DNA from 2 places in the Vreelandella sp. H-I2 genome. Region 1 is predicted to be linked to the other one. Evidence: predicted binding sites of a transcription regulator. Region 1 holds the regulator's gene; the other holds the start of a gene.

Region 1 (4,754 bases):
ACGCTGATGGATGAAGCGCATCGATTGGGTTTTAGGTCTTTGAATCTTGATTTGATTTATGGCCTGCCGTTTCAAACTGAAAAGAGCTTTGCTGACACCTTGCGCCAGGTAATTGAGCTGAACCCCGCACGGCTTTCTGTGTTTAATTACGCCCATATGCATGAGCGCTTTCCCCCTCAGCGGCGCATTAATGTCGATGACTTGCCAGGAGGCGAAGAGAAGCTGGCGATTCTTCGTACCACTATTGAAATGCTCACCGCGGCGGGTTATGTGCATATCGGTATGGATCACTTTGCCCGTACTGACGACAGCTTAGCCGTTGCCCAGCGTGAAGGCTCGCTACAGCGTAACTTTCAAGGCTACTCCAGCCACGCCCAGTGTGACTTAATTGGTCTTGGCGTTTCGGCGATTTCTCGCATTGATGATATCTATGCGCAAAATCCTAGTGATCTGACACGCTACGAAGCGTCGCTGGATCAGGGGCAGCTTGCCACGGTGCGTGGCATACGCTTAAGCGATGACGACCTGATCCGGCGGGACGTGATTGAGCGGCTGATGTGCGATATGCGTATTGATTTGGCCACGGTTAGTCAACGCTGGAACATTGATGCTCCGCGCTACTTTGCGCCAGCACTTGAACATCTGCGAAGCGCCGAGCAAGATGGTCTGCTAACGCGAAGCGGCGATCAACTAAGCGCTACCCCCATGGGCCGACTGCTCATTCGCCATATAGCGATGGCGTTTGATGCTCACCTGCCGCAGCAAACGGGCCAAGGCTACTCAAAGATTGTTTAATAATCTTTAAGCAGGCATGCCATAGCGACTATAATAAGTAAGGTTTTTCTAATCGATAAGCGGCACTCACTTAAGGAGCAACGCATGCTGGAATCCATGAGCCCCAGACGCTCGCTACTCCACGAAGCTCGCTGCCAAACCTGCAGTTTGAGTTCACTGTGCTTGCCGCTTGCCCTTGAACTGGACGACATGGGACAGTTCGATGCCATTATTCGCCGCCGTGCGCCGCTGAAAAAAGGCGCGCTACTGTTTCGCCAGGGAGATGCCTTTACCAGTGTTTATGCGGTACGTTCGGGCAGCCTTAAACAAGTCACATCAGAGGGGAACGGCAGCGAGCAACTGACCAATTTCTATCTACCTAGTGAATTGGTCGGGCTGGATGGGATTGATGAAGAGCACTATCCCGGGAGCGTAATCGCCCTGGAAACGACCACGGTTTGCGAAATCCCCTTTGACCGCCTGGATTTACTGTCAGAAGAGCTGCCCGAACTACGTGGCCAGTTGTATCGCAGCATGAGCAAAGAATTACGCGACGACCGGCGCATGATGCGCCTGTTATCACGTAAAACCGCCGACCAGCGGCTGGCAAGCTTTTTGATTACGCTTTCAGATCGTTTTCGTCGGCGGGGTTACTCGCCTTACAGCTTTCGACTTTCAATGCCCAGAGCTGATATCGGCAACTACCTCGGGCTGGCGGTGGAAACGGTCAGCCGCATCTTAAGCCGCCTTCAGCAGCAAAATGTAGTGGCGGTTTCGGGGCGAGAGGTTAATATCCTCGACATGCAGCGTTTGATAACTCTCACCGAAGAAGAACAGCAAACGGTTAGCTGACGTTAAACGCCTGGATTCGCCCGGCCAGTAACTCTGCCTGCTTGGCCTCTAAACCTGCAAAATCGAACAGATTGCGGTCTGCCAGTTGGGAAGGCGCGATATTAGTGACGGCTTTAAACATGCTTTCCAGGCGGCCGGGGAACTTTTTATCCCATTCAGCGAGCATCTCTTTTACCACTTGGCGCTGCATATTAGGCTGGGAACCACAAAGATTGCAGGGAATAATCGGGAATTCCATCAACCGAGAAAACTCGGCAATATCCGCCTCTTTACAATAAGCCAAAGGCCGAATGACGATATTCTTGCCATCATCGGAGAGCAGCTTGGGCGGCATCGCTTTCAGGTTGCCCCCAAAGAACATATTGAGAAACAGCGTTTCAAGAATATCTTCGCGATGGTGACCCAAAGCAATTTTATTGGCGCCTATCTCTTCTGCAAAGCCATACAGCGAGCCGCGCCGCAGGCGTGAACAGAGCGCACAGGTGGTTTTGCCTTCTGGGGTTTTCTCCTTTACAACCGAGTAGGTATCACGTTCGACAATATGATATTCAACGCCCTGCTTATCCAGGTAACTAGGCAGCACGTGCTCGGGAAATCCCGGCTGCTTTTGGTCTAAATTGACCGCCAGCAGTGAAAAGTTGATCGGTGCATTGCGCTGCAAGTTGCGCAAAATCTCCAGCATCGTGTAGCTATCTTTACCACCGGAGAGGCATACCATGACGCGATCGCCTTCATTGATCATTTGGTAATCAATAATCGCATTGCCCACTTCTCGGCGCAGACGCTTTTGCAACTTGTTAAATTCACGCTTCTGCTTGGCGTCAGCCAGCTCTGGCTGGCCTTGCGCCGGAGCAGCGGGGGCGGCTGCTAAAGTATCAAGGTGAGCAGGGTCAAAATGATTGAGAGATTGCATGGTATAGGCACTGCCGAGTGTGAAAGGCGCTAGAGCGGAAAAAGTAGGCGCTATTCTAACAACACTCAGCGCCCGACCCAACTTTCTGTCTCTAAGAATCCTCTGTCTCTAAGTGCCCTCTGTCTCTAAGCGGCCTCAGCCATCGTGCGCTGCAGCCGCATATAGAGTAGTGCGCTGGCTGTCGCCTCGCCTAACACACTCTGCATCCCCAAGGCGGGAACTTTCCAGCACGTCAGCGCCTGAGCAAAGCTGCTGGGCGCGTCAATCTCTGGATGCAAGCGACGCAGTCGGCGTTGATGCAGCTTCGCCACATCGATCTGGGCATTAGGTAGTGAAAAGCCCAACTGCTTACTCAGTAGCGCATTCAATGCGCTAATACGCTGCTCTAATTTCCAGCCGATAATCGGTCGATTGCCAATGAATTCCACTAACGCGCTTAAGTTATCCCTGTTAGGTGGCATTACTTCCCCAGCTTGGCATAGCAAGTGGTGACGGCGCAGCGTTGCACTCTCGGGCTGCCTCGCACAGCCTAAGGTGATTACAAAAGCGCGACTGGTACGCACTTGCTGTTGGCTCATCGCCACCGCCGCCAAGCTAATCACTGGTGAAGTGGGTGTAGGCATTGCAGTGCAGGCAAGCGCTACTAGCTCTTCACCCATATAGGGCTGAAACAGCCAGGCATAGGGAGAGTCCGCACAGCGTCGCCGGTCACTCTCACGACGCATTAGGGTACGCAGCGAGCCACTAAATAACGCCACGTGCCGATCTAACAGCCGCATTCCGCTCACGAATACTCCAAATGGTAACGATGCGAAAGCCGCTGTTTAAAGTCTTTGACAATATGCAGCGCCTCACGTAATAGGTCACGTTCGAGCGAAGAGAGGGTTTGCACCACGACACGATTGGTGCGATTCGTCTCTTGCGGCGTACTAGGCGTCTCCAGGGCGGCAAGCTGCTGCCTAAGACGTAGTTCGGTAAAGAGCGCCAACGCCTCACCCAGGTCCTCGGCAAAACGACGATCCAAACGGCCATCTGCAGCCAGAGCGTCAAGGCGGTCGAGGGTCGAGGTGGCTTTGATACGCCGCTCAAGCGCCATGGTGCGCACGCCATGCACGATGGGGAAAATACCGCCTTTCTTAATATCGATACCGTGTTGTGGCTTTTTCAGCGAGCCAAACAGGGTCAGCGGCGTCGAAAAACGCAGTGCTGTTCGGGCAAAATACGAGAGCAGTAGCTCATCGTGGGAGCAGCGTTCGAACAACTCATCACGGACACTTTCAAGCAAACGGGGGTTACCTGCTACGGCATGGGCATCAAGCATAATCGCCAGTTTCATCAGGCTGTCGCCATCACGCTCGCTGGCCCATTTGGCAATATTGCTCTTCCACTGCGATACCGTTGCCACCCACTCGGGGTTAGACACCATAATATTGCCGGGACACGGCGGATAACCAAGCTGTATCAGGGTATCAGTAAGGGTTTGCATGTAGCTTGCGATATCAGGCCACTGGGTTTCATCAGCGAGAATCAAGCCGTTATCTTGATCCGTTTTTAAAATCTGCTCGCCGCGGCCTTCGCTACCCATCACCATCATGCAGCTCTGCTCGCGGTAGCGTTCATCGATTGTGAATTCCCAGGCTTTACTCATGATGCGGCCGTTCAGTGCGGCGAGCAGATCCATCGCAAAGCGCAATTTAACGCCCTGGGCCATTAATGCTTTTACCAGCTCCGGCGTGCGCTGGCTGGCCGCTGACAACGCCTCTAAACTGCTCGCCTGCTCCACCTGCAAACTCACCACATAGCTGCGGCTCGAAAAGTAGCTAAGCACATCGGTAAGTTCTACAACGCCTTTTAAGTCGTTGCGCTCCATCACGACTACTCGTGTCACTTTATGCCGCGTCATCAGCACCAACACTTCAAACAAATATTGGTCTGGTGCAACGGTTACCAGATTAAAATGAGCGATTTTATCGAGCGATGCAGTTACCGGGCTGCCTTCCAACACCAGCGCATTGAGTAGATCGGTTTTGGTCACCATGCCCAGCGTGTCCTGGGTTTCTACCAGTAGGCTGTCGGCGTGACTATCATTCAGTTGCTTCACTGCGCTAGCAATATCACTGGAAGCGGCCATTAACAGTGGCTCGCGCATACACTCGCTCACCTTGGCCAACATAAAGCCCGCCATGGTAACGCCACCATCAGCACGTTTTTCGGT
Region 2 (4,754 bases), on a different contig from region 1:
ATTGCCAGTAGCGTGCTGTTGGGTTGGGTGTTTTTGGCTTTCGCCTACCTGATCAGCGTGACGGTCAGTGAGAAAGCCCGGGCTGCTGGGCTGGCGCTGGGGGTATGGTTTCTGTTCGTGCTGGTATTCGACCTGGTGCTGCTCGCGCTACTGGTGGGAATCAAGCAAGGGGGCGACTGGCTCCCCTATTTGATGCTACTGAACCCGACCGACAGTTTTCGCTTGATCAACCTAGCGGGCTTCGACGCCACCCAACTTGAAAACGGGATCTCCGCTATCGCCCGGCAGGGTGCATTTCATCCCACCTGGCCACCCCTCGCTATGTTGGCTTGGGTCGTGGCGCCCCTGCTATTAGCCATGCGTCGTTTCCACCATCATCCCGCCTAACTACCGTTACTTAGGAACTATTATGCCCGCTCTGCTGCCCATCATCGCTCTGGTTTCGCTACTGCTTGTCGGCTGCAACAATGCCGCCGACAGCGCTGATGCGGCGCCACCCCAGCCTATTACCGACGAAGACATTTGCCATGTCTGCGGCATGTTTATCAACGAATTTGAAGGCCCCAAGGGCCAAGCGTTTATGGAGAATCATAGCGATGCGCGCAAATTCTGCTCCACGCTGGAGATGTTCGTTTTCCTCCAGCAGCCCGAGAACCAAACTCAATTGCGTCACGCCTACGTGCACGATATAGGTGTAACGCCCTGGGCGGCCCCTGAGAACGACGCCTTCATCCTCGCGCAAGACGCCTGGTATGTCATTGAGCATGAACAGCGCGGCAGCATGGGACATACCTTAGCCCCCTTTTCGAGCCGTGAGCTTGCCGCAAAATTCATCGAACTCCACGGCGGTAGAGTAATCGCCTACGATGATATCGACCTCGCATTACTCGCTCAGTTGGGGCGTGGGGAAGCGAACGGGCATACCGGGCACTAGAGCGAGAATAAAGAAGAAAAGTGGCTGCGCCTGCTCAGGCCAGCCAGGAAAGGGGGCTGTGACGAACGGCAGCCCCAACCATATAAGCGAAGACGGCAACCGCCACTACCGCGGCGATGGCACGCGTCCGCGGCGTTGAACCGCGCTTAATCGCGATGGTGCCGATACCGATATAGGCCAGCAGCGCCAACAGTTTGGCGCCAAGCCAAGGAAGCTGCCAGGGCCAAACGGAAAGTAGCAGCATCAGGGTTACCCCTAATCCCAATAGCGCCGTATCGATGATATGGGGCAATACCTTCACCCAACGTGCGTTGAGACGGGGACTTTCCCGCACTGACCACCAAGCGCGAAGCACAAAAAGCGTGATACTCAGCGCTGCAGCGGTCATATGTAATTGTTTGATAAGAAAATAGTATTCCATAACATAGCCACCTCTAGCCAACGTTAACCGCATCGCCGTGACGATCGAAAGCGATGAACGAGGTGATATTACCCATTTGTAACGATTCCATGATGCGCTGGAGTTGGCGCTCGATTTCAGCGTCATCTTTCGTGTCGTCCATTGCCGCAGCGAACACCAGATCCCATTCAATTTCGGTACGGCGTGACTCCTCGACCAAGGCCGCCATGCTGCTCAGCTCATCTAATGGTTTGTCTACACAAATCACCGGGACCAATACGCCACCCTCTCCTTGCTCGAAGCGGCGGCGCTGTTCGTCATCGGGGAAATCGGGAAGTTCTGCGCGCACAAACACAAATAGCAGGCGCTGGGGCTTAACTTGTTTGCTAGCTTCTTGCAGTAAATCGGCAAACGTCGCAATCGTCATGGAAAGAGGCCTTATCGTTACTTTGGTTAATGAATACGTGGTTAATGAATATGTGGGTAAGGAGATGTCTGCCGTTACTCAGCAGGTGGCGTCATACCAGTGCCAGCGGCATTCTGAGTTTTGCCACTAACCACTTTCATGCGTGCGGGCGCCTCGACGAAAAGCCATAACAGTAGCATCACCATGGCCAGGGGAATTAACAGACTTAACGGCGCAGCACGCCAACCATACGCTTGGACCACCAAAGGTTCCATTCGCAAGGAAAACCCCACCCCTGCTAGCAAAGCCAGGCAAAGCCCCGCCAGGAGGCGCTTCTGGCAACCGGGCATCCAGCCTTCGGCGTGAGCGATACCGGTGGCAATGACGGCGCCACCCACACCGAGGCCGGCACCGATCAACATAAATTCCCACGGCTGGCTCGCCACTCCGAACCAGCCCAAGGCCAGCGCTAGCCCCAGCAGCCACCATTGCATGAAGCTACAAGTATTACCTCGTCGGGCCAAGCGCCATGCTGGCCAAGCCAACAGGGTTCCACTAGCCGATGGCAATATCCCATAGACGGGATGAATCGCGAGCAAGGCGTAGAGCGTCCAGCTAGCCACCGCCAGAGCGCTAGCCAACGGCACCAACAGCATAGCGACCAAATGCTGATAGCCATTTATCGGCTCAATGGATGTCTCCAACATCGGAGGCGGAATGGACGAAGACATGGCGTTTCCCAACGAGGGTATGAAGACATCGGAAGTCATGTCAGAATTGTCGGTAAACCCTGGCTGTAGGTCAAAAAACATTGGAGGTAGTCCGGCTAACCATAAAGGAATAGCTCTCGTATCAAGATGCAGACAATGACACTCTCTCTTCCCTCTTACGCGCTATCGGAATCGCCATGAAATTGCTTCAACGTTCCCTAGTGGCTCGTATTATAGCCTCGCTGCTAGCCATTAGCGGCATGGCCCTGATTAGCATTCTCCTCACAATGACCATGTCCAACGGTACACGTGGCGATGCCGCAGCCATTAACGTTGCCGGTTCGTTACGCATGAACGCCTATCAAATCATGGGCGCCTTGCAGCGCATACAATATGCCCCGCAGGCGACGAGCGAGGAGCAACTTGAAGAACTTATCACCCGTTTCGATCAGCGTTTGCATGGCGCCACCCTGGAACAAAGCATTCCCGCTGATGATCGTCACGAGCGGCGACGCCAACTTGAGAAAATTCACACCTACTGGCAATTTACGCTACGTCCGGCGTTGGAGAGTTCACCCTCTGAAGAATTGGACCTTGATACGCTCGAAGTGATGATCGTTGCGATGGTTAGCGACATCGAAACCCTGGTCACCTTTCTAGAGCAGAGCACTGAGGCCAAGGTACGCCTACTGGGCATGATGCAAGTGCTCTTCTTGGTACTGGTCGCCATCATGGTATTGATTGCGCTTTACGATGTTCGCCACAATCTGGTGGTGCCCTTACGCCAGCTCATGGTACTTGCCCGGGAGGCGGCACAGCGTAACTTCAAGCCACGTTCACAGCTTCGTGGCAGCGACGAGCTGGCCCTGTTAGGCCACACCTTCAACAATATGTCTGCTGAGTTGGCTTCTAGCTATGCTGCGCTGGAAGACAAAGTGTCGCGTAAAAAAGAGGAGCTTGAACGTAGTAATCAGGCGTTGCGAGTCATGCATGATGCCAGTCGTTCACTCTATGGTGGTGGTAACGACCTCTGCTCAAGCGCAGCGCCCATGCTACGCGAACTGGAAAAGCTGTTGGATATCGGGCCGATACGACTATCACTGAACGACCCTTTCGACCAACGGGAAATGGCGGTCCTGGAAACCCACTCGCGTACCCGGCCCGAGTATTGTCGCGATCAGGATTGCCATGCCTGTCTGATCGATCCCCGCCCCCTGGAGCTGGTCGCCACCAAGCAGTCGCAATGCTTATTGTTACCTATCAGCGTTGGCGATAAGCTGCTAGGCACCTTAGAAGTGTGGTATCCGCAAGAGCGACTCAACGATAGCACCCGTCGGCTGCTGACTATTCTAGCCGACCAGTTGGCCACAGCCGTATACTTACAGCGGCGCATCGAAGAGCAGCAGCATGTCACGTTGATCAATGAACGAACCATTATTGCGCGTGAGTTGCACGACTCCCTGGCTCAGTCATTATCTTACCTCAAGATGCAGGTGGCCCGGCTGGAACGGATGCAGCAGAAGGAGGCAACACGGGAAGCCCAAGCGGCGGTATTCGATGAGCTACGTAACGGCTTGAACAGCGCCTATCGCCAACTGCGCGAACTGCTCACCACTTTCCGGCTCAAGCTCGATGGGCCCGGGCTGCAATTCGCCTTGCGCCAAACCGTCGATGAGTTTGCCCAGCGCATGGGGGCGCCGGTAGAGCTTGATTACGATGTGCCGCCTTATCTATTGAATCCCAATGAAGAAATTCACGTGCTGCAGATCATTCGTGAAGCGTTGGCCAATACCCATAAGCACGCCCGGGCTCACTGGGCAGCCGTCACAGTACGTTTCGCTGATGCACGTCTATTGGTGCGTATTGAGGATGACGGCATCGGTTTGGAAGACGATAGCTCGCCACCGATGCACTACGGCTTGGTCATCATTCGCGACCGAGCCACAACCCTGAACGGGGAGCTGAGCATCGCTAACCGCCCCACGGGGGGGGCTTGTGTTGAGATTGTCTTTACCCCATTAACCGCTCGCTTAATCCAGCAGCAGCCTACTCAGGCGGCTGACTCTCATTTAGGTACAGGGACCTCGTAATGACATTAACCACCGCCAACGATACACCTGCCAGCCTGCTGATCATCGATGATCATCCACTGTTACGGCGCGGTGTGGCACAGCTGCTTGAGCTAGAAGACGACCTGGAATTGGTTGGCGAGACGGGCAATCCTGAAGAAGGCATTGCGTTAGCCCTCAAGCTAGAGCCCGATCTGGTACTGCTTGATTTAAATATGCCGGACGTCAATGGATT

What was found. Region 1 encodes FNR, which switches genes on or off when oxygen is low (the NO sensors DNR and NnrR bind a similar motif). Its sites were predicted from a motif close to TTGATNTANATCAA; they were not measured.
Region 2: ACUVOF_RS09380 (type IV pili methyl-accepting chemotaxis transducer N-terminal domain-containing protein) is a predicted target of FNR. The motif match lies at 2,532-2,545, and genes of this name have one in related genera.

Annotation. Positions count from the first base shown of each region.
Region 1 is NZ_JBRAMC010000002.1:166,258-171,011, reverse strand. It holds gene hemN (oxygen-independent coproporphyrinogen III oxidase) at 1-795, shown strand, start outside; gene fnr (fumarate/nitrate reduction transcriptional regulator Fnr) at 880-1,626, shown strand; gene ttcA (tRNA 2-thiocytidine(32) synthetase TtcA) at 1,619-2,539, opposite strand; gene ACUVOF_RS05345 (DNA polymerase III subunit epsilon) at 2,665-3,318, opposite strand; gene ACUVOF_RS05340 (DUF294 nucleotidyltransferase-like domain-containing protein) at 3,324-4,754, opposite strand, start outside.
Region 2 is NZ_JBRAMC010000003.1:310,945-315,698, reverse strand. It holds gene ACUVOF_RS09405 (ABC transporter permease) at 1-387, shown strand, start outside; gene ACUVOF_RS09400 (nitrous oxide reductase accessory protein NosL) at 410-934, shown strand; gene ACUVOF_RS09395 (SirB2 family protein) at 969-1,355, opposite strand; gene ACUVOF_RS09390 (ribonucleotide reductase subunit alpha) at 1,369-1,761, opposite strand; gene ACUVOF_RS09385 (hypothetical protein) at 1,836-2,471, opposite strand; gene ACUVOF_RS09380 (type IV pili methyl-accepting chemotaxis transducer N-terminal domain-containing protein) at 2,648-4,540, shown strand; gene narL (two-component system response regulator NarL) at 4,540-4,754, shown strand, end outside.